Regions from separate parts of the Gordonibacter sp. genome, predicted to be linked through region 1. Evidence: predicted binding sites of a transcription regulator. Region 1 holds the regulator's gene; each other region holds the start of a gene.
The links. Region 1 encodes HrcA, which represses chaperone genes, less so after heat shock. Its sites were predicted from a motif close to TNTTAGCANNCNNNNNNNNNGNNTGCTAANA; they were not measured.
Positions count from the first base shown of each region.

Region 1 (7,758 bases):
TCGAGGTGCCAAAACGGACTTCCGCCTCGCCGAGGCATCGCCTTGAAAAGGCACCGCCCTCTTTCAGGAAGCACCTGCAAGGCTTGGTTTTTATCGGGGAGGGGCTTGTCTCGCTTCTGGTGCTAGGATGCGCCGTCGGGATCATCAACGGTTTCATGTTCCGGGAGGGGGCGGGGTTCGACGGGTCTTCCGAAGCGTCGTCTCTGGGAACCTGCCTCGCCTCCATCGTTTTCTTCGTCGCGGTGTTCTCCTTGCCTAAGGTGTTCAGCGCGTCGAAGGCTTACCGGATGCTGTTCCCCCTTCTCACGGGCATATTGATCGCATGGCCCCTAGTGGACTTCCAGTACGGATATTTTTTCAGTGCAGCGTTCGTGACGGGCCATGCCTTCGTTGCCACCAGCGTGATGTGCCTGATCATCAGTGAAGGCAGCCGCCGTTCTTTGAACCCTTACGCTTTCATGGGAATGTCGGTCTTCCTTATCCGGCTTTCGTCCATGGCGGGGCTTTTCCTCGGAACCTCCCTTGCGGCGATAGATGCTGCGACCTCGTTCAAGAACATGTTGGTGATCGTGGTTGTGATCTACCTCTTGTCGCTGGTGCTGCTCTACATGCTTCGCAAGCGCAGTCGGGAGATTCCTGTAGAGACCCCACCGGTCTCTCACGACGAGGCGTTTCAGCGCAGGGCGGCAGAGCTGGCAAGCCGCTATCGCCTGACGCAGCGGGAGTCTGACATCCTCGAGCATCTTTCGCGGGGCAGGACGGCAACCTATATTGGCGCAACCTTGTACTTGTCGCCCAATACGGTGCGGGGGTATATCAAGAACATCTATGCGAAGATGGAGGTGCATTCTAAGCAAGAGCTGATCGATCTGTTCACGTAGGGGCGGACCGTTTGGCTGGCCTTGCGTTGTCGGAGCGGGACAACTGTGGCATTAAGCAGGTTTCTCTACATTTCCCTCACTTTCTTTAGCACTCTCTTGCATCGGCTGCTAAAATGATACGTCAGCGCTCTTTGTGAGAGAGGGAGTCGCTGCGGTCGCCTGCGCAGAGCATGCTGGCCAGGAGAAAACGAGACCCATTTGCGGAGAAGGAAGGTGGAGAGGCGTGCTATCGGATCGTAGGCAACGGGTGTTGGCCGCGCTTATAGAAGAGTATGTCGCGTGCGCTCTGCCCGTAGGGTCTCGCACCTTGACGGAACGCTACCAGCTGGGCGTGAGCCCTGCCACGGTACGCAACGAGCTGTCGGTGCTCGAGGACGGCGGCTACATCACGCAACCCCACACGTCGGCTGGACGCATACCCACCGATATCGGCTACCGTGCCTTTGTCGACAGTCTGCTGGAAACGGGCTTCTCCGGAGACGAGGAGAGCGGCCGCACCGCCGTAGACGAGCTTCGCCGCAGTGCGAGCGAGTTGGACGCCCTGCTCGAGCAGACCTCGTCGGCGCTGACGCGACTGACGGACTGCCTGTCCATCGTGCTGGCGCCTTCCGTGCTCAACTTGCACATCAAGCAGCTTTCGCTTATCTCGCTTACGCTGCACCGCGCTCTGGTGGTGCTGGTTACCGAAGACGGCCAGGTGTTCAACCGTCAGATAGATTTCGCCGAACCGGTGTCGCCTGACGAACTGGCGCACGTCCAGGCGTTTCTGGGCGATGTGTTCACTGGCAAGTCGCTCCAGCAGATCGAGGAAGGCTTGGAGTGGGGCATGATGGAGGCCCTACACGATCCTTTGGTGCGCCTGGTGCTCGAAGAGGTGCTGTCGTGCCTGCAGGAAAGCGAACTGTCGCGTACTCACCGTCTGGGCGTGAGCTCCCTTCTGACGAAGCCGGAGTTCAGTCAGTCTCAGGTGCTGCTGCCCGTCATGCAGGTGCTCGAGGACGACACCGTGCTGCTGCACCTCCTCGACGATGCCGTACGGCAGGCCGATGGGGCACCGTGCGTGCGCATCGGCCGCGAGAACGATGCGGCGGAGCTGGCTGGGGTGTCGGTGGTGGCAAGCCGCTACGGACGCGGCGAGTCGGCTGGCGTGGTGGCCGTCATCGGCCCCACGCGCATGGACTATTCGAAGGTAATACGGGCCGTGCGCATTGCAAGCGCGGCCCTGCAAGACGTATAGGATACTGTGCGGCGGACACGTGTGAGGGGAGTGTCGCCGCCTTACGAGGAAAGGTACTAGTCAGAGCTATGGCCAAGGATCTGTACGAGGTTCTGGGCGTTTCCAAGAACGCCACTGATGACGAAATCAAAAAGGCGTTCCGCCGCCGTGCGCGCGAACTCCATCCGGACGTGAATAAGGCAGCAGATGCCGAAGATCAGTTCAAGGAATTGAACGAGGCGTACGACGTACTGTCCGATGCGAACAAGCGGGCCCAATACGACCGCTTCGGCACGATTCCGGGCGCAGCAGGCGGCGGAAACCCCTACGGAGGCGGAAACGGCTACGTCGATTTCGAAGATTTGTTCGGCGGCGGTTTCGGCATGGGCGATATTTTCAGCTCGTTTTTCGGCGGACAGGGCGGGGGCGCCCGCCAGCAGCAGCGCCGCGAGGGCCGCGATATGGGCGTGGGCCTGCGCCTGACGCTTGAAGAAGTGGCAGCTGGCGCCAAGAAGGAGATCGTCTACGATCGTTTGGCCCCGTGCCCTGACTGCGACGGGTCGGGCCTCGGCCCCGACGGCCACGAGGTCACCTGTCCCGACTGCAACGGCCAAGGCCGCGTTGTTACCGTGCAGCATACGTTCTTGGGCGACATGCAGTCGGCTACTACCTGCAAGACCTGCGGCGGCACCGGGCGCTCTATCGAGAATCCGTGTCCCGAATGCGAAGGTCAGGGCCGCGTGCCCGACCGCCAACGCGTGACGGTGGAAGTACCGGTGGGTATCCGCGACTCCCAGCAGCTGCGTTTGTCCGGATTCGGCGAGGCGGGCTTACAGGGTGCGGCGGCCGGCGACCTTATCGTCACGTGTCGCATCCAGCCCCATGAGTTCTTCGAGCGCGACGGCGACAATCTGCATGCACGGGCGAACATCTCCATCGTGCAGGCAACGCTCGGTGCCGATATCGAGATCGACGGCATCTTTGAGGACGAGAAGGTCGAAGTGCGCATTCCCGAAGGCTGCCAGAACGAGCAGGTCGTCCGCGTGAAGGGATTCGGCATGCCGAAGTTCCGCAGCGAAGCGCGCGGCGACATGTACGTCCATGTGAACGTGGTAGTGCCCAAGAAGGTGACCAAAAAGCAGCGCGAGCTCTTAGAGCAGCTGGCCGAGGACATGGGCGAGAACGTGGCTGATGTCCGCACGCCCCTCCAGAAGCTCCGCGACGCCTTCAACTGATCATGTCCCTGCCTCATTTCTACCTTGAGAACCAGGTGGTGGCCGCCGAGGAGACGGCAGTGTTCCCGCTGCGGCTCGCGCCCGACGATGCCAAGCATGCTCGCGTGCTTCGGCTGGCTGTCGGCGAGCATGTGGCCGTGGTGGATGCCGCCCAGGACTACTTCGAATGCGAGATCGTCTCCGTTGGCGACGAGGTGCCCTTGGTGCGCATCGCGCAGCGCCTGGAGGTGCCGCGCCCGGGTGCGACGGTGCTGCTGGTGCAGGGCCTCGCCAAAGGCGACAAGATGGAGGCCGTCATCCGGCACGCCACCGAGCTGGGCGTCGCCGGGTTCCTTCCGCTTGCGTGCGAGCGCTCCATCGTGAAGCTGGACGCCAAGAAAGCGGCTGCGAAAACACAGCGTTGGCAGGCGATAGCTAAGAGCGCCGCCATGCAGTCGGGGCAATGCGAAATACCCGAGGTATGCGCTCCGTCGACGCTCGACCAGGCATGCGCCGCGCTGTCGCATGCCACAGCGATCTTGGTGTGCTGGGAGGAGGCTCCCGGCACGGCACGGCTCTCCTCGGCTCTCTGGAGCGGTATCGAGCGATGCCGGGTACCTGCCCACGAGGCGCGCATCGCTGTGGTGGTGGGCCCTGAGGGCGGGTTGACCGAGCGCGAGGTCGATGCCTTCCTGGAATGCAACGAGCGCGCCTCCCTAGTGTCGCTGGGTCCCTCCATCCTGCGCACTGAAACAGCCGGCATCGTGGCAAGCGCGCTCGCGCTCTACGAGTTAGGCGGCTTGGGCAACGTCTCGCGTAGCAGCTTCGAGAGGGACGTGCGATGAGGTTCGCTATCGTCAATTTAGGCTGCAAGGTGAACCGGGTTGAGTCCGATGCTATCGCAGCAGCCCTGCTCGCAGCTGGAGGCAGCGAGGCGGCGCCCACCGATGCCGACCTGATCGTGGTGAATACCTGCACTGTTACCGGCGAGGCCGAGAAGAAGACCCGCAAGGCGGTGCATCGCGCCCTGCGTGCGAACGGGCATGCGCGCGTGGTCGTCACCGGGTGCGCTGCCGCCATCGACGCTGCCGGGTTCGAGGTGATGGATCCCCGTGTCGAAACCGCGGCAAAGGGCGCTCTGCTCGAAGAGCTCGCCGGGCGTGCGGTCAGTACGCGTCCGGTGCTGCGCGTGGGCGGTGCCTTCCCCACGCGCGTGGGCATCAAGGTACAAGACGGGTGCGACAATGCCTGTACGTACTGTATCGTGCATGTGGCACGAGGGCGCGCATGGAGCCGCGATGCCGACGAGGTGATAGACGAAGCCGTGGCGTATGCGCGAGCAGGCGTGCGCGAGATCGTGCTCTCGGGCATCAACCTGGGCTCCTACTGTTGGGGGGACTTGACGCTCGCGGGGCTGTTGGAGCGCCTGCTGGCCGCCACAGCCGATCAGGCCACATCAGGCGAGCCATGCGTGCGTTTCCGTATATCCAGCATCGAGCCGAAGGACGTGGGCGACGACCTGGTGGCGTTGCTCGCCTCGGCGGAAGGCCGCGTGTGCCGGCATCTGCACCTGCCCCTGCAGTCCGGCAGCTCGAAGGTGCTCAGGCACATGGCGCGCCCCTACGACGCAAGGGAATACTGCACGCTCGTCGACCGGCTGCGCGCTGCCGTGCCGGAGCTCTCGCTCTCGACCGATGTCATCGTGGGATTTCCCGGCGAAGACGAGGACGATTTCGCGGCAACCCTCGACGTGGTCCGGCAGTGCGCCTTCTCGAAGATCCACGTGTTCCCGTACTCGCGCCGCGAGGGAACGCCGGCGGCGGATCGTGTGGACCAAGTGCGGCCCGAGATCAAGGCCGATCGGGCACGCCGCCTCAGGGAGTTAGCTTTCCGGCTGCGCAGCGCCGACCGCGCCCGTCGGAGCGGCACCTCCGAACTGGTGCTGGTAGAGACAGCTGGCAAGGCTACGACTGAGAGCTATTTCGAGGTCGAGGCGCCTGCTGGCGCGGTACCGGGAGCGCTCGTGGCCGTGGCACTGCCGACACCTCCCCTCGCTGTGCAGGTTCCGGCAAAATAGGCTCAGCGAACACGGCAATCACGGCGGATATGCCCCCCTCGCGTGCGCGATCGGCGCACCCGCAGCTCGGCGTTATCGCCGTGCGCCTGCACAGCGGATATGCCCCCACCATTACCGCCGTGCGCCTGCACAGCGGATATGCCCCCCTCGCGTGCGCGATCGGCGTGCCTCAAGCTCGACCAGACCAAGGCGCTGTTCGCCTACCGGGCCGCCCGAGGTGCCTTCCCCGTCACGCTTCAATAACAACGGGCTTGCGCCCGCCCGCCCCGTGATACAATGACTACATGACAGATCAGACGCAAATTATCTTAACCGCCCCGGCAAGCGTGAGCATGGCACTTGTCGTAGGGCAGGCTGACGAGTTCCTCCATATCGTGCAAGACGCGTTTCAGGCGCGCATCACGGTGCGCGGAGACACCATCGTTTTGGAAGGCGATCCGTTGGAAGTGCAGTCGCTCACGGCGCTGTTCTCCGACTTCATCAAGCTGGCCGAAGGCGGCGATGCTCCCACGGCCGACTACGTGCGCCGCGCCATCGAGCTCATGCGCACGGCCGAGTTTTCGCCCCGCGCACTGCGCGAAGATGTTCTGCTGACGTACCGGGGTCGCGCTATTCGCCCGAAAACACCGGGGCAGAAGCGCTACGTGGATGCCATTCGCAAACACACCATCACGTTCGGCATCGGACCTGCGGGCACGGGCAAAACCTACCTGGCCATGGCTATGGCTGTGGCGGCGCTCAAGCGCAAGGAGGTCGGCCGTATCATCCTCGTCCGCCCGATCGTCGAGGCAGGGGAGAACCTGGGCTTTCTACCCGGATCGCTTACCGAGAAGGTGGACCCTTACATCCGTCCGCTCTACGACGCGCTGTTCGATATGACGGATAGGGAGCGCGCCACCCAGCTCATCGAAAGCGGCGTCATCGAGATCGCCCCGCTTGCGTTCATGCGCGGGCGCACCCTAAACGACAGCTTTATCATCTTGGACGAGGCGCAGAACACCACGCCCGAGCAGATGAAGATGTTTCTCACGCGTTTGGGCTTCGGTTCCAAGATGGTGGTCACGGGCGACGTGACCCAGCTCGACCTGCCCCGCGGCATTTCGGGCCTCAAGGGCGTGCGCAGCATACTGGAAGGCATAGACGACATCGCGTTCGCCGATTTTACCGGCAAGGACGTAGTACGGCATTCGCTCGTGGCGGCCATCGTGTCGGCTTACGACGAAGCGTCAAGGAAGGCATAAGGAGATTTATGAATATCCAGATCAGCTACGATTACCGCAAAGACGACCTTGAGAAACTGCCGCTGCACGAGCTGGCGCAGTTCGTGTTGGCGCGTGAAGAGAAGCCGTTCAATACCGAAGTATCCATCTGCTTTGTCACCGATGAGGCTATCGCCGAGCTGAACGAGAAGTACCGCGGGAAATCCGGTCCTACCGACGTGCTGTCGTTCGAGTGCGATGGTGTGGACGACGATCTGTCTGCCATGACGCTTGCCGAAGATCCTATCTTCGAGTTGGGCGACGTTGTCATCGCGCCCGACGTGGCTGCACGCCAGACGCGCGAGTTCGGCACTTCTTTCGAAGAAGAGATCAGCCTGCTGTTGGTGCACGGCCTGCTGCATCTGTGCGGCTACGACCACGCGGAAGACGATGAGGCCGAAGCCATGGAGAAGCGCGAGGCCGACATTCTGGAGGATTGGTCCAAGCGCACGGTCTAGCGAAGGCTAGGCGCGGAGTAGGGAGCCGTATGCGAGGGGAGCTTGGGATGGACGACAATGGCTCGGCGCCGAGCGCGGCGCGCATGGATACGAAGGAGCCTGCCTGCTGCGGCAAGGACAGCTTCGTCCGTAACGAGGCTGATAAGGAGCGCGGCTCGCGTTTCTCGCTGATCTGCGCTTTCTCGTGCGCAGGCGCTGGATTCGCCCACGCGGTGCGCACCCAGCGCAATATGAAGATCCATATGGCGGTGACGGCCCTTGCCGTCGTGCTGGGTTTTGCGTTGGGAATCGATGCGGCCTCCTGGACCGCCATCGTGCTGGTTGTCGCCGCCGTGTTTGCGGCTGAATGCTTCAACACGGCGATCGAGGCTGTGGTAGACCTCGTGTCGCCCGACTACCACCAGCTTGCCCGTCATGCGAAGGACTGTGCTGCCGGCGCCGTTCTTATCTGCGCCTTGGCTGCCGTTGCGGTAGCGTTGATCGTGTTCGTGCCGCGTGTGCTGGCGCTTGTGGCGGGATAGCGTCGCTTCGGGAGTCCCTCTGGGGATTATCCTGCGGTGGGATGCTTGTGGAGAATGAAAAGAGCGGTCGGCCAGGTGATTTCCCATCATGTTGAAACGGGCGACCGTAAGCCTGCCTGCTATGAAGATTAT
Region 1 is NZ_JAVWUP010000019.1:1,609-9,366, forward strand. It holds gene RR842_RS03495 (LuxR C-terminal-related transcriptional regulator) at 1-881, shown strand, start outside; gene hrcA (heat-inducible transcriptional repressor HrcA) at 1,105-2,118, shown strand; gene dnaJ (molecular chaperone DnaJ) at 2,187-3,332, shown strand; gene RR842_RS03510 (RsmE family RNA methyltransferase) at 3,335-4,156, shown strand; gene RR842_RS03515 (MiaB/RimO family radical SAM methylthiotransferase) at 4,153-5,388, shown strand; gene RR842_RS03520 (PhoH family protein) at 5,673-6,629, shown strand; gene ybeY (rRNA maturation RNase YbeY) at 6,638-7,105, shown strand; gene RR842_RS03530 (diacylglycerol kinase family protein) at 7,153-7,626, shown strand.

Region 2 (7,758 bases), on a different contig from region 1:
CAAACATCCCGATTTTATCTGGATGCCCTGCTCGAAGTGGGAACGCCAGGAAGACGAAGGCGCGGGCAACCACTTCAACTGCCCCATCGTGGCAAGCTACCCTGAGGCCCTGCGTTTGAACATCGACGAGCTGCGCACGTCAGAGGTGCCCTTGCTCACGCCGTGGGTGCCCTACGATCAGAAGGAACATTTGAAGAAGCGCCTGTTCGTTGAGCTGGCGGAGCACCATCCCGAGTTCTTGGGCGCCGCCGCCCTCACGCAGGCCGAGGTCGACGCGGCGGTGGAGGCGGCCTGGGCCGAGGACGAGGCCTACAAGCGCGACATCCGCGCCAAGGGCGAGGAGACGCTTGCGTGGATGGAGGCTACCGGCACGCATGGCATCGTGCTGGCGGGCCGTCCGTACCACAGCGATCCCGAGATCAACCACGCCATCCCCGAGCTGCTGACCAGTTTCGGCCTTGCGGTGCTTACGGAGGACTCCATTGCGCATTTGGGGCAGCTGGAACGTCCCATTCGCCTGGTGGACCAGTGGATGTACCACACGCGCCTGTATGCTGCGGCCAAGGTGGCCACCGAGCGCTCCGACCTGGATCTTATCCAGTTGAACAGCTTCGGCTGCGGTTTGGATGCGCTTACAACCGACCAGGTGCAGGAGATATTGGAGCGCGCCGGCAAGGTGTACACCGTGCTGAAAATCGACGAGGTGTCGAACCTGGGCGCAGCGCGCATCCGCGTGCGCTCGCTGCTGGCGGCGCTCAAGGACCAGTCCGACGAGCAGGTCGAGGCCCGGCGCGTACTGCGCGGTTGCCCGGCTATGGAGTTCGATCCGGACCGGTTCATCTCCTCGCCTGATGCGGCGGTGGCGGGAAAAACCGGCCGCACGGAGGCCGCAATCGCCAAAAAACTGGCGGCAAGGAGCCTGAACGCTGCCGATGCTGCGGCTGAGGCGCCCGCCCCGCCTGAGACGTTTGCCGAGAAGTCCGCCCCCGAAGTGGCCGAGCGCTACAAGCACCGCAAGGGCGCTACCACGGAGTTCCCCCGTGCAGTGTTTACGCAGGAGATGAAGGATGCGGGCTATACCATCCTGTGCCCGCAGATGGCTCCCATCCATTTCGACCTGCTGGTGGAGATATTCCGCAAAAGCGGCTACAACTTCGAGCTGCTGCCGTCGGTGGATCATGGTGCGGTCGATGCGGGTCTGAAGTACGTGAACAACGACATCTGCTACCCGTCCATCCTGGTTACCGGCCAGATCATGGAAGCGGTCATGTCAGGCAAATACGATACGGACAAGCTGGCCGTCATTATTACGCAGACGGGCGGCGGCTGCCGTGCCACGAACTACATCTCGCTTATCCGCAAGGCATTGGCTGCGGTGGGCCTGGCTCACGTGCCGGTGATCGCGCTTTCGTTCAAGGATCTGGGCGAGAACCATCCCGGCTTCAAGGTGACGCCCGGCATGCTGCTGCAGGCGGCGTACGCTATCTTCTACGGCGACTTGCTTATGCAGACGCTGTACCGCACGCGCCCCTACGAGGTGACGCCGGGCAGTGCGAACCGCCTGTTCGACCACTGGATGAGCACGTGTCGCCGCCAGCTTCTGGAAGGCCTCTCGCGTCGCACGTTCAAGGACACCGTGCGCCGTATCGTGGAGGATTTCGACACGCTGCCGCTTGCGGGTGAAGGTGCGAAGCCGCGCGTGGGTGTCGTGGGTGAGATATTGGTGAAGTTCCATCCTACCGCGAACAACCAGGTGGTGGAGGTAATCGAGCACGAAGGCTGCGAGGCGGTGGTGCCGGGGATCACCGAGTTCTTCCTGTTCGGCATTGCCGGGGCCATCTTCCAGAAAGACCCGCTCGGACGTTCAAGGAAGAGCGCCTTCGGTGCGCGTGTCGGTATTGCGGCTTTGGAGAAACTGCGTGCCCCGATAACGAAGGCGCTTGCCTCCTCGAACCGCTTCGAGGTGCCGGCCGATATCTACGAGTTGTCCGGGTACGCTAGCGAGATACTCAGCTTGTGCAACTCGATGGGCGAAGGCTGGCTGCTCACGGCTGAGATGGTGGAATTGGTGCGCACCGGTGCGCCGAACGTGGTGTGCGCGCAGCCCTTTGCGTGCCTGCCGAACCACGTGGTGGGCAAGTCGGTCATCAAGGAGCTGCGCCGCCGTTATCCCGAGAGCAACATCGTGGCGGTGGACTACGACCCCGGTGCCTCCGAGGTGAACCAGCTGAACCGCATCAAGTTGATGATCAGCGTGGCCAAGGCGAACTTGACCGAGAAGGAAGCCGAGGCGAAAGCAGCCCGCGACAAGTTCGTCAAAGCAGGCGGCTTTACTGCGGTCCAAGAGTCGGCGGGGGAATTGCAGGTAGAAACCGAGAAGGTGTAGAGCAGGTTCCCTCGGTAGAGGTTGAGCGAAACGGCTGCAAGGACCCTCTAGCCAAGAGCGGCAGGAGGGTCCTTGTCGTGTGACGCCTCCTTGCGCTAGACGTTCTTTGTCGGTCCGCTCGACTTGGCAAGCCTGGAATTGAAGGGCGGAAAATACCCTTGCCGGTGTATGGCGCTTGATAGGTGCGTCGCGTAGTATGGATGCATGGAAAACTTTTTGGTGAACAATCGTCCGATGTCGCCCAAGGACTGGGGCATCGATGTGGCCCTCGCCGTGGCCGCGCTTCTTTTCGGCTGCGTGCAGCTCATGGTCACCTCGTCGTCGCTTGTAGTCCATGACCTGGCGCTGCGCCAATACTTGGGTACGGTGAACGTGGTGCCCGATGCCTCGGTGTTCGTGGCGTTGGCGCTTACCACGCTGCCGCTTGTGGCGCGCAGGAGGTTTCCTTGGCCGGTGTTCCTGTTTGTCATGGTGGTGTTTTTGGGACTGCAAAGCTCGTTTCGCGGACTTTCCCTTACGATGATCGGGCCCGCGGTGGCGCTCTATACCATTGCCAGCGAGCGGGGGCGCGTCGAGGCGCTGGTGGCCGCCGTTTTGGCGGTGGGCGGGCTGCTCTTTGTGGACATGTCGGCGCGTACGGCCAGCCTGATCTTCTTCACGCGCTTCCAGAACATCGCGTTTGCCGCTGCGGCGGCCTTGGCCGGCTACGCATATCGCACGCACCGCGCCTACGTGGTCGAAACCGAGCAGCGGGCCCTTGAGGCGGAGCGCGCCTGCGGGGAAGAGGCGGCACGTCGGGTGGAGGAGGCGCGCGTGCGCATTGCGCGCGAGGTGCACGATATCACGGCTCACTCGCTGTCGGCCGTGAGCATTCAGGCGGCTGCTGCTGAACGGCTGATCGACCGCGATCCCGAGGCGGCGAAGCAGGCTATTGCCACCGCACGCACGACGGCTAAGGATGCGCTTGAGGAGATACGCAGCATGATCGGCGTGCTCCGGTGTGACGACGTCGCCGAAACAGAGCCGACAGCTGGCACCGAGCGCATGGAGGACCTGGCGGTATATTTGCGGAATGCGGGCGTGGAGACGATTCTGGATAGGGGCGGCTACGACCGTTCCCGCGTGCCCGCCTATGTCGATGTGGCCCTGTACGGCATCGCGCGCGAGGCGGCCACGAATATCGTGCGTCATGCAGATGCGCGCACGGCGGTTATGCGCTTGACGCTCGATGGCAGCACGGCGCGGCTCGATATCGAGGATGACGGACGCGGTCGCGGCGATGCCGTCACGCCCGGCGGCCATGGCATCGCCGGCATGGCAGAGCGCGTGGGGCTGCTGGACGGCACGTTTTGGGCGGGCAATCGAGCTCAAGGCGGGTTCGCCGTGCGGGTGGGCCTGCCGCTGGGCGGGACGGGGGCATCTCATGTCTGAGCAGCTTATCGGCGGTAGTTTCCAGGATGACGCGTACCGTGCGGTGCAGGAGCGGCTGCGCGAGAGCAGCGCCCAGGCGGCGAGGCGTGCCGACGAACGGCGGCGCGACGACACGGTGTTGCGCGTAGTGGTTGCCGATGATCAGGATCTGGTGCGCAGCGGCTTTCGGCTTATCCTGTCGTCGTATCCTCGTCTGTTGGTGGTGGGGGAGGCGGGCGACGGGCGCCAGGCGGTCGAGCGTGTGCGCGAGACGCGACCCGATGTGGTGCTCATGGATATCCGTATGCCGGTGGAAAACGGCATCGAAGCCACCCGGGCGATCAGGGCCGATCCTCAGCTTGAGGGCACACATGTGCTCATCTTGACCACCTTCGACATCGACGAATACGTATATGATGCCCTGGCGGCCGGTGCCAGCGGGTTCATGCTGAAAGATGCCGAGCCCGACGACATTGCTGCCGCCATCGAAGTGGTGGCCAAGGGCGATGCGCTTATTCAGCCTTCGGTCATGCGCCGCCTGGTAGAGACGTTTGTGCGCACGCGCCCGGCAACGGGGCCCTCTGATGCTTCCGGCAGCGATTTTTTTGCCGTACTCACCGAGCGCGAGCGCGAAATACTGGTGTTGGTAGCCCGTGGGCTGTCCAATGATGAAATAGGGTCTGACCTGTTCATATCTCCCGCAACGGTCAAGACGCACCTTGCTCGCATCATGGCGAAACTCGATGCCCACGATCGTGCCCAGCTGGTTGTACGTGCCTACGAGGGCGGCTTGGTGAAGCCGGGCGAGCGGTGAATGTTGGAATTGTGACGATCCTCTGACGATTGGCGCAAACCTCAGTCTCCTACGCTCATATTTCCTCAATATCTCTTGCATTCGTCGGCAGGGCTGCTATGATAACGCAATGTTTAGCACTCGTTACCCAATGAGTGCTAGCAGTCACTAAGACGGAGTGGTTAAATAGAAACGTTCAACCAATTTCGGACAAGAGGCGGACGAAAGGAAGGCAAGGATATGAATTTGAAACCATTGGGTGACCGCGTCATCATCAAGCAGGACGAGGCTGAGTCGACGACGGCATCCGGTCTGTATCTGGCGACCGAAGCAAAGGAAAAGCCCCAGACGGGCACCGTGCTGGCCGTGGGTGCTGGCAAGCTGGACAAGGACGGCAACCTGCTGCCCATGCCCGTGAAAGAGGGCGACAAGGTCCTGTACGGCAAGTACGGCGGAACCGAGATCACGGTGGATGGCGAAGACGTCATGATCTTGCGTGCCGACGACTTGTACGCAGTGTTTGCATAAGGCAACCTGACGGCTTCCCGTGGCGGCCGCCTAGCCGTTCAGCCTTCTCGTCGCTTTCATGCACGGCGCGAAGGCCGCTTAGTTCAAGCTCCTCGGTGCTTCACGGCTATGCGACTCACCACGGAAACCCTGTTGTTTGAGTTGGTGCTCTACCTCCGGCGAAGCCGGAAAACCCACAAGCAGTAGGTATAAGATACGCAATCTGAAAGGAATAGCGAATCATGGCGAAAGAAATCAAATTTGAGGCCGATGCCCGCAGCGCCCTTGCTGCCGGTGTGCGTAAGCTGTCCGACGCAGTAAAGGTGACGCTTGGTCCTAAGGGCCGCTACGTGGCACTGGAGAAGTCCTATGGTGCCCCCACCATCACCAACGACGGCGTGACCGTTGCCAAGGAAGTCGAGCTGGAAGACCCCATCGAGAACATGGGCGCCCAGCTGGTGCGCGAAGTTGCCGTTAAGACCAACGACGTAGCCGGCGACGGCACGACGACCGCCACGCTGCTGGCCGATGTCATCGTGTCCGAGGGCCTGCGCAACGTAACCGCCGGTGCCGATGCCCTGGGCATCCGCCGCGGTATCCAGAAGGCCACCGACGCCGTTGTGGAGGCCATCAAGGCCGACGCTACCCCGGTGTCCACGGAAGCCCAGATCGCCAACGTCGGCACCATTTCTGCCGGCGATTCCGAGATCGGCTCCAAGATCGCTGCAGCCATGGAGGCTGTGGGCAAGGATGGCGCCATTTCCGTCGAGGAGAGCCAGACGTTCGGCCTGGAGATGAACATCGTCGAGGGCATGCAGTACGAGCGCGGCTACATCTCGCCGTACATGGCCACCGACATGGAGAAGATGGAGGCCGTGCTGAACGACCCCTACATCCTGCTCACCGACCAGAAAGTCACCAGCATCCAGGACATGGTGCCGTTGCTGGAAGACATCATGAAGTCCGGCCGCCCGCTGTTCATCGTTGCTGAAGACGTCGAGGGTGAGGCGCTGGCCACCATCCTGCTGAACAAGTTGCGCGGCACGTTCAACTGCGTCGCCATCAAGGCCCCCGGCTTCGGCGACCGTCGCAAGCGCATCCTCGAGGACATCGCGGCCGTCACGGGCGCCCAGGTCATCGACAAGGACTTCGGTATGACCATGGCCGACGCCCGCGTCGACATGCTGGGCCATGCCAAGACGGTCAAGGTCACCAAGGACGCCGCCCTTATCGTGGACGGTGCTGGCGAGAAGAAGAACATCGAGGACCGCATCACCCAGATCAAGGCCGAGCTGGAGCGCGTCGATTCCGACTTCGACCGCGAGAAGCTGCAGGAGCGTCTGGCGAAGCTGTCCGGCGGCGTGGCGGTGCTGAAGGTGGGCGCTGCGACCGAGTCCGAGCTCAAGGAGAAGAAGGCCCGTATCGAGGATGCCCTGCAGGCAACCCGTGCGGCGGTGGAAGAAGGCATCGTTGCCGGCGGCGGCGTGGCGCTGGTGGACGTGCTTCCCGTGCTGGATACGGTGGAGGCTGTCGACAAGGACGAAGAGGTCGGCGTGGCTATCATCCGTAAGGCGCTCGAGGCTCCGATGCGCGCCATCGCCCAAAACGCTGGCTTCGAGGGCAGCGTCGTGGTCGAGCACGTGAAGGGCATGGGCAAGGGCGAAGGCCTGAACTGCGCTAACGGCGAGTACGGCAACATGATCGAGATGGGCGTGAACGATCCGGTCAAGGTGACCCGCACGGCTCTGCAGTCCGCTGCTTCCGTTGCGGCCCTCATCCTCATCACCGAGGCCACCATCAACGACATTCCGAAGGACGGTCCGGACCTGTCTGCGCTGGCCGGTGCCGGCGGCGGCATGGGCGGTATGATGTAAGTTCGCAGAACCTTCTGCGAACCGAACCAAAAAGGAGAGCCCGCGTCAAGCAGGCTCTCCTTTTGTGTGCCGGAGCACAGTGCGTTTTTAGCAGGTGATAGCCCGGAGCCGCTTACCCGACTCTACTTCTGACGTTTGGCGAGAACCCTCTTCATGAATTTCGAGGTGGGGAAATATTCGCTTACCATGATGGCAAAGAAGATCAATATGAACCCGAATACCATCTGCGAGCTGAGAACCTCGCCGAGCAGCAACACGCTGAACGCTACGCCGAACACCGACTCGGTGGCCAGGAACAGCGAGGCGGGCGCTGGGGGGATGTGCGCCAAGCCAATATTTTGCAACAAAAGGGCTATGCACGAAGCTGCAAGCACCATGTACGCCAAATTAAACAGCATGTCCGGGCTGAACTGCTCGGGCGTGGGCCACGGCTCGGATACCGCACCCCAGGCCAGGCCCATAAGGCCGGCCACGATGAACTGCAACGCGGTCAGTACCAGGATGTCGCGCCCCGGCGCTAGCTTGGAAGTAAGGGCTAAGTGCGCGCCCAGGAACAAGGCGGAAGCAAGGGTGATGCTGTCGCCGAGACCCAAGGAAAACGAAGCCGACGATTGCAGCGATACCAGCCCCACGCCCAGGATGCAGATGGCTGCAGCCGAGATATTGTAGACCGAGGGGCGCTTGTGCAGGATGGCCCACGAAAGGAACGGGACGAGTACGCAGTAGGTGGCTGTTAAGAAAGAGCTTTTGGAAGCAGTGGTGTAGGCAAGTCCGGTTGAATTGAGCAG
Region 2 is NZ_JAVWUP010000005.1:21,940-29,697, forward strand. It holds gene RR842_RS01160 (acyl-CoA dehydratase activase-related protein) at 1-2,386, shown strand, start outside; gene RR842_RS01165 (sensor histidine kinase) at 2,591-3,817, shown strand; gene RR842_RS01170 (response regulator transcription factor) at 3,810-4,610, shown strand; gene RR842_RS01175 (co-chaperone GroES) at 4,830-5,117, shown strand; gene groL (chaperonin GroEL) at 5,339-6,970, shown strand; gene RR842_RS01185 (DMT family transporter) at 7,093-7,758, opposite strand, start outside.
Region 2: the regulator HrcA is predicted to act here: its motif matches at 4,746-4,776, upstream of RR842_RS01175 (co-chaperone GroES).

Region 3 (7,758 bases), on a different contig from region 1:
GGTGCTCGGTGGTGGTGGCTTTCACGCCGACGTTGTCGACGGAAACACCCATCGCGGTAGCTAGGTTCTGGCGCATGGCTTCGCGATAGGGAGATAGTTTTGGTGCCTGGGCTGCGACGACGCTGTCGACGTCGAGAATCTCGTATCCTTGGCTCCGCACGAAGGCGGCTACCGCAGCCAGCAGGACCAGCGAGTCGGCATCTTTGTACGCCGGGTCGGTATCGGGAAAGAGCCTGCCGATATCGCCGCCGCGCACGCCGCCGAGCAGTGCGTCGGATATGGCGTGAGCCAGCACATCGGCATCGGAATGCCCCAGCAGGCCGCGCACGTGGGGGATGTCCACGCCGCCGAGGACAAGCCTGCGACCCTCGGCGAAGGCATGTACGTCATAGCCTTGCCCGATGCGCAGGCGCGTGGGGTCGAACGAGGAAGGCTCGAGGCCTGTCATCGCTCGAGATCCTTCAGGTAGATCGCGCGCACTGCCGCAGCCAGCATCAGGTAATCTTCAGGCACGGTGAGCTTAATATTGTCGCGCTTGCCCTCCACCACCAGCACACGGCCGCCCAAGCGCTCGATCAGAGCCGAATCGTCGGTTCCCACAAAACCGTCGGAGAGCGCCGAGGCGTGGGCGCGGCGATAGATGCCCGCGCGGAATACCTGCGGCGTCTGGGCATTCCAGAACACGCGCCGGTCGGGCGTGCCCACGATAACGCCGTTTTCCACCACCTTGAGGGTGTCAACCGCCGGATGAGCCACGACGGCACCGTCGCAGTCGATGTTTCCCTTCAGCGTGGCGATAGTGTGCGCGATAAGGTCAGGTGAGATCAGCGGGCGGGCGCCATCGTGCAGGATGACGTACTCGTACTCGTCGGGTACGAATTCCAAACCCGAGAACGCCGATTCCTGACGACTAGGACCCGAGGAGGCCACGACGATAGGCGTGACGAACGGGAACGGATCGATAGCACACTTCAAATACTCCGAGCAGCGGTCCTCCGGGCACACGATCACGATGAGGCCGATATCGCCCACCGCGTCGAATGCTTCGGCCGACCAGGTAAGGATGGGCTTGCCGGCGATTTCCACCAGCTGTTTGCCGCCTTCCTTGCCGAACCGCTCCCCCGTGCCACCCGCCAGGATGATGGCCGCCGTCTTGGGATTCTTGTCAACCTCGCCCTTCAGCCCATGTAGCGACTGAGAAAGCGCATCGAAGTCGAAGCCGTCTTCCGTAAGCACCGGCACCGGAAGCACTTCCGACGAGAAAATGGGGTCAATCGTTTGAGACATGGAGTATCCTTCGTTGCCCTACCGAGAAAACGGGCATCGCCTACGCGATGCCCGTTCGATCACATCGTGCGCCCGTTAGTCGGCCGCACCGCCCGACACCGACCCGCCGCCCGAAGAAACTCCGGCATGGCCCAGATCGTAGTTCGTCAGCAGCAGTTCGGCTTCCCGTGCTATGCTATCACGTTTCCGGGGCTCGGGGATAGCCCCTGAACCCTGGGTGAACACCAACTCGCCGTCAACCGCGTCCACGTCGATGATAGAACCGGTCGTCCACTTGCCCTCGAGGATATCCTCGGACAGCGGATCTTCCAGCAGACGCTGGATAGCCCGGCGCAGCGGACGGGCGCCGAATGCGGTATCGGTGCCTTCTTTGGCCACCAGCTTGCACGCCGCATCGGTCAGATTGATGGACATGTTCTGCGCGATCAGACGCTCGCGCAGATCCGCCACCATCAGCTTCACGATCTGGGCGATCTGCTCGGCATTCAAGGACTTAAACACGATGATCTCGTCGATACGGTTCAAGAACTCGGGCCTGAACAGCTTCTTCATCTCGGACATGACGCGGCTTTTAATCTCCTTGTCAGAGAGCCCCGCATGGTCGTCGGTCGAGAAGCCCAGCGTCGCCGGCTGCGCGATCTCGCGTGCTCCCACGTTCGAGGTCATGATGATGACCGCGTTGCGGAAGTCTACCGTACGGCCCTGCGCGTCCGTCAAGCGTCCCTCCTCCAGAATCTGGAGCAGAATGTTGAACACGTCGGGGTGCGCCTTCTCGATCTCGTCGAACAGCACAACCGAGTAAGGGCGCTGACGCACAGCCTTCGTCAGCTGGCCGCCCTCGTCGAAGCCCACATAGCCCGGAGGGCTGCCTACCAGACGGCTGACCGAGTGCTTCTCCATGTACTCCGACATGTCGAAGGACAACAGCGCGTCCTCCGAGTTGAATAGGAACGCAGCGAGCGCCTTGGAAAGCTCGGTCTTGCCAACACCCGACGGGCCGAGGAAGATGAACGAGCCGGCAGGGCGCTTGGGGTCCTTAAGACCGCTACGGGAGCGGCGGATGGCCTTCGACAGCGCCGTAACCGCTTCGTCCTGGCCCACGACGCGCTCATGCAGCACGCCTTCCATGCGCAGCAGCTTCTCGGTCTCCGCCTCGGTCAGGTTCGACACAGGAACGCCCGTGGTCATGGACACCACGTCGGCGATATCCTCGACCGTCACCTGGTGGACGGTTTTCTGGGCGGTTTCCTCCCAGTCCTTCTCGGCCGTCTCGCGCTTTTCTTTCAGCTGGGCCTCTTGGTCGCGCAGGGTTGCAGCGCGCTCGAAGTCCTGGGCGGCGATGGCGCCGTCCTTCTCGCCGCGCACGCGGCGCAGTTCGTCGTCAAGCTCGCGTAACTCGGGCGGCAGCGTCATGTTGCGGATGCGCATGCGCGCGCCCGCCTCGTCCATCACATCGATGGCCTTGTCGGGCAAGAAGCGGTCCTGGATGTAGCGGCTGGCCAGTGAAACGGCGGCCTGCAGCGCGTCGTCGGAGAATTTCACCTGGTGATGCGCCTCATAGCGGTCGCGCAGACCCTCCATGATGCGCACTGTCTGCTCCTCGTTAGGCTCGCCCACGGTGATGGGCTGGAAGCGGCGCTCCAGCGCGGTGTCCTTCTCCAGGTGCTTGCGGTACTCTTCGATAGTAGTAGCGCCGATCACCTGGATCTCACCGCGGGACAGCGGCGGCTTCAGGATGGCGGCAGCGTCGATAGAGCCTTCGGCCGAACCCGCACCGATAAGCGTGTGCATCTCGTCGATGAACAGGATGATGTCGCCTGAATCCATCACTTCCTTAATGCACTTCTTCAGGCGCTCTTCAAACTCACCGCGGTACTTCGAACCAGCCACGAGCGCGCTCACGTCCAGTGTGAACAGGCGCTTGCCGCGCAGGATGTCGGGCACCTGGTTGGACACGATCAGCTGGGCCAAGCCCTCGGCTACGGCCGTTTTGCCCACGCCCGGCTCGCCGATGAGCAGCGGGTTGTTCTTCTGGCGGCGGGAGAGCACCTGCATGACGCGCTCGATCTCGCCCGCACGGCCGATGACCGGGTCGAGCTTGCCGTCGCGCGCCTTTTGGGTAAGGTCGGTGCCGAACTCCTTCAGCACGCTGTCGCCCGCATTGTTGCCCTGGTCGAACGCGTTGCGGCCAGCGTAGACCGGGCTTTGCCCCACCAGGTCGTTGAGTGCGCTGCGCACGTTGTCGCCGGACACGTTCAGGCGCGTGAGCACCTCGAGTGCCGTGCCGTCGCCCTCGCGCACGATGCCGAGCAGCAAGTGCTCGGTGGAGATATAGGATTGACCCATCTGCATGGCCTCACGCAGGGAGTTCTCCAGCACGCGCTTCACCCGTGGCGTGAAAGATAGGTGGCCGGACACGTCGGTATCCTCGTCAATGGAGACGACCTGGCGGATGGCCTGCACGACCGCGTCGTACTTCACATTCAGGCGGTCGAGCGCCTGGGCCGCCAGGCCGTCCTTCTCCTGTATAAGGCCGAGCAGGATATGCTCGGTGCCTACGTAGGGCTGATGCAGCGTGCGAGCCTCGTCCTGAGCCAGGACAAGCACCTTGCGCGCTTTGTCGGTAAACTTCTCAAAAGACATGTAAGCCTCGATTCTCGCGGAGCTTCAGTAGTGTTTCACCTACATGCTAGCACTCTTGTTAATCGAGTGCTAATTCGATACCTGCTTGTCACGAGTTCCACACGAGAACGCACGGACTATCACTCGCCATTACGGGGACGGCACCGCATCCGCATGGCACGAACAACGCGGGCAGCTTTCCCGCAAACCCCCTCCGACGCCCTCTCCGATAAGGATCGCACACCCGCCGAGGCGACATCCAGGTCTTTCGAGCCCCTCAACCAGCGAGGGCATCCAGGTCTTTCGAGCCCCTCAACCAGCGAGGGCATCCGGATTTCGGATGCCCTCGTCGTGACCGTCAGTTTCGCGCTTCGTCCCTCATGTGCGGGAACAGCAGCACGTCGCGGATGGAGGGAGCGTCGGTGAGCAGCATGACCAAGCGGTCGATGCCGATGCCGCACCCGCCCGCCGGAGGCATGCCGTACTCGAGCGCGCGCACGTAGTCGTCGTCGTAGCCCATAGCCTCGTCGTCGCCCATATCCTTGGCCTCCACCTGCGCGCGGAAGCGTTCGGCCTGGTCGACCGGGTCGTTCAGCTCGCCGAAGGCGTTGGCGTACTCATGACCGCAAACGAACAGCTCGAAGCGTTCGGTGAGGTTCGGATCGCCGGCCTTCTTCTTGGCCAGCGGCGACACCTCGAGGGGATGCTCCGTCACGAACGTCGGCTGGATGAGCTTCTCCTCGGCCACTGCCTCGAATACCTCGGCAATAAGCTTGCCCTTGCCCCAGGCGGCCTCCGCATGGCCCCCGTTGCGCTCGAGGATGCTCACCAGCTCGTCGCGCGTGCGCTCGAAGCTCACGTCCTCGCCCGCACCGGCACTTGCCAGCTCGATCATGGTCGCGCGGCGCCACGTGCCGCTCAGGTCAACCGCCGTGCCCTGGTACTCGACCTGCAGCGTGCCAATCGAGGCGAGCGCTGCCGCCTGCACGACGCCCTGCGTAAGCTCCATCATGCCTTCAAGATCGCTGAACGCCTGATAGAACTCCATCGTGGTGAACTCGGGGTTGTGGTACGGGTCCATGCCCTCGTTGCGGAACTGGCGCCCGATCTCGAACACCTTCTCGAAGCCGCCCACGATAAGGCGCTTCAAGTGCAGCTCGGTGGCGATGCGCAGGTAATACTCGCGGTCGAGCGCGTTATGGTGCGTCTCGAACGGACGTGCGTTCGCGCCGCCCAGGATGGGATGTAGGATAGGCGTTTCCACCTCGTAGAAGCCCTGATCCTCCATGTAGCGACGGATGGCCGCGACGATCTTGAAACGCTTCTCGAACGTGCTCTTCACCTCGGGGTTCATGACCAGGTCGATATAGCGCTGACGATAGCGCGTCTCTTTGTCAGCCAAGCCGTGGAACTTCTCAGGCAGCGGGCGCAGCGACTTGCTCAAAAGCTCGAAGGACTGCACCGACACGGACAGCTGACCGCGCTTCGTGCGCATCATGGTGCCCGACACGCCGATCCAGTCGCCCACGTCGAGGTCCTTGAGCTTCGCGAACTCGTCTTCGCCAAGCGCGTTGATGCGGCAGAACAGCTGCATATCGGCCGTGGAGTCGCGAAGCTCGAGGAAGGCGAGCTTGCCCTGGTCGCGCTTGGCCATGACGCGGCCGGCCACCTGCACCTCGTCTTCGGTGCTCTCGCCGTCGGCCAGCTCGGCGTACTGCACGACCAAATCGCCCAGATGGTGCGAGTAGGCGAACGCGTTTCCATAGGGGTTCTCGCCCGCCGCGATAAGCGCTTCGCGCTTGGCAAGCCGCACCGCGATGGGATCATCTTCGATAGTCTGTTCGGTGGTGTCGCTCATTTAGTGCTCGATCTTCACGATAGTCATGACGATATCGCGCCCGGTAGGCCCGGTCGTCTCGACAACATCGCCCTTCTTGTGGCCCAGCAATGCCGACCCGACGGGCGACTCGTTGCTGATCTTGCCGGCTGCGGCATCGCTTTCCGCGCCGCCCACGATGGTGAACACGCGCTCTTTGCCGCCCATGTCCACGGTGACCACACTGCCGATGTTCACTTTGTTCGAACGCTTCGGCGCCGTGACGACCGTGGCCTCCGAGAGGATACGGCTGATCTCGGCGATACGCGCCTCCACCATGCCCTGCTCGTTCTTCGCGTCGTCGTACTCGGAGTTCTCCGAGATATCGCCGAACTCGCGCGCGGTCTTGATGCGCTCGCCCATCTCTGCGCGCTTCTCGGTCTCGAGGTAGTGCAATTCTTCCTCGAGCTTGACTTTGCCTTCTTGCGTAAGAATAAAATTGTCATTCGCCATTGCTGTCTCACCTGTCCATAACATACAACAGGCGCGCTCGGTTGCCAAGCGCGCAGTTTCAGTGACTGTTAAGCGGAGGTGCAGGCCCGAAGGCCGCCCGATATACAAAAAAGCGGCATGCGCTCGGCCAAGCCGTCAGCGCATACCGCAGACTGCTTCGATTCCGCGTGCTATTCGGCCTTCTTCTTTGCCGCCGTAGTCGTCGTTTTCTTGGCAGCCGTCGTCGTCTTGCGGACCGGCTTCTCCTCTACGACTTCCTCAACGACCTCTTCTTCGCCGTCTTCTTCCTCGTCCTCGGCTTCGTCGATGGCCTTCTTGGGGCCACCCATGCCGTCGCGGAGGTTCTTGACGGTCTTGCCGATTGCGCCGCCGAGCTTCGGAAGGTTCTTCGGCCCGAAGATCAACAGGATGACTGCCAAGATAATAAGCAGCTCCGGCATTCCCATACCCAAGATTTTCATTCGTTCCTCCAAGTTTGTCGTGCGAAATGCACGTGCCTTTGCACCTCGACCACTCTAACCCCGCCAGATTAGCATACGCTATGCAAAAAAGGGATGCTCCTTAAAAGTTACATCCCTTCAGTTCGGTGGTCGACAACTCTGCGTATATTACCTCAAATACCGCCTCGTGAGAAGAAGGCTTCCCTATTTCACGACAAATTGACCGCGAAAGAGGGAAGCTAGCGAGCTTATCTTGGTGAGCGGCCTGCCGGCAGATTCAGCCCCGCGAACCTCGCACAATCACCGTTTGACGCGCCTAAAGCTTGACCGTCAGGATATCCGGCCCCTCGGCCGCACTCACGCGGCCTCGTTTCACAAGGCTTGCCAGCGTCTTGCGCGACATGGCCAACCCGCTTCGCAGCACTTCCGAGAGCTTTTTGGTCGCGATACCTCCTGCGGGCGTAGCGATGCAGGTCACCTTGAGGAAAGTCTTTTCGCCTCCTCTTCCAACAACCTAACGGAAGCGAATCGTGTTTCACTTCCGTTAGACGTATACTTGCGGAAGTGAATCTCCTTTGATCGAAGCATGACATGTTCCCGAGAATCAAATATGAAACCTGCGATTGGAGCCGCAGTGCCGAAGATCTCATGCTTATTCCCAAAAACAAGCGACGCAAGATAACGCCAACCTATCGAGTCGCCGTCAGCGCAATATGCCGGGTTCACGACACGCTTCTGTCGAATTCTGATGAAAAATGGAGCTTCGCGAAGAGCGGGTATTGGTTGGCGGTACCCCCTTCAGTCCGCGCGGTGCACTTTTTATCCCTCCACACGCCAGCCAGGTGAAAAAGCACCTCCAAAACCTGATAGCCTTGGGCGAACGAGGCGAAGTAATAAGCATCATCAAAACTGCCCTATTCCACGCTCAGTTCGAAACGATCCATCCCTTCACCGATGACAACGGCAGAACCGGACGGGCCTTGCTGCATCGTGTTTTAGCGCGTGACGAGTTGTTGCTCTATTCAACGCTGCCAATTTCGGTCGGTATTCTTCATAACACCGACTCGTACAGGGCGGCGC
Region 3 is NZ_JAVWUP010000001.1:479-8,236, reverse strand. It holds gene ispF (2-C-methyl-D-erythritol 2,4-cyclodiphosphate synthase) at 1-448, opposite strand, end outside; gene ispD (2-C-methyl-D-erythritol 4-phosphate cytidylyltransferase) at 445-1,287, opposite strand; gene RR842_RS00030 (ATP-dependent Clp protease ATP-binding subunit) at 1,363-3,930, opposite strand; gene lysS (lysine--tRNA ligase) at 4,268-5,767, opposite strand; gene greA (transcription elongation factor GreA) at 5,768-6,238, opposite strand; gene RR842_RS00015 (twin-arginine translocase TatA/TatE family subunit) at 6,409-6,699, opposite strand; gene RR842_RS00010 (hypothetical protein) at 6,995-7,156, opposite strand; gene RR842_RS00005 (Fic family protein) at 7,434-7,758, shown strand, end outside.
Region 3: the regulator HrcA is predicted to act here: its motif matches at 3,975-4,005, upstream of RR842_RS00030 (ATP-dependent Clp protease ATP-binding subunit).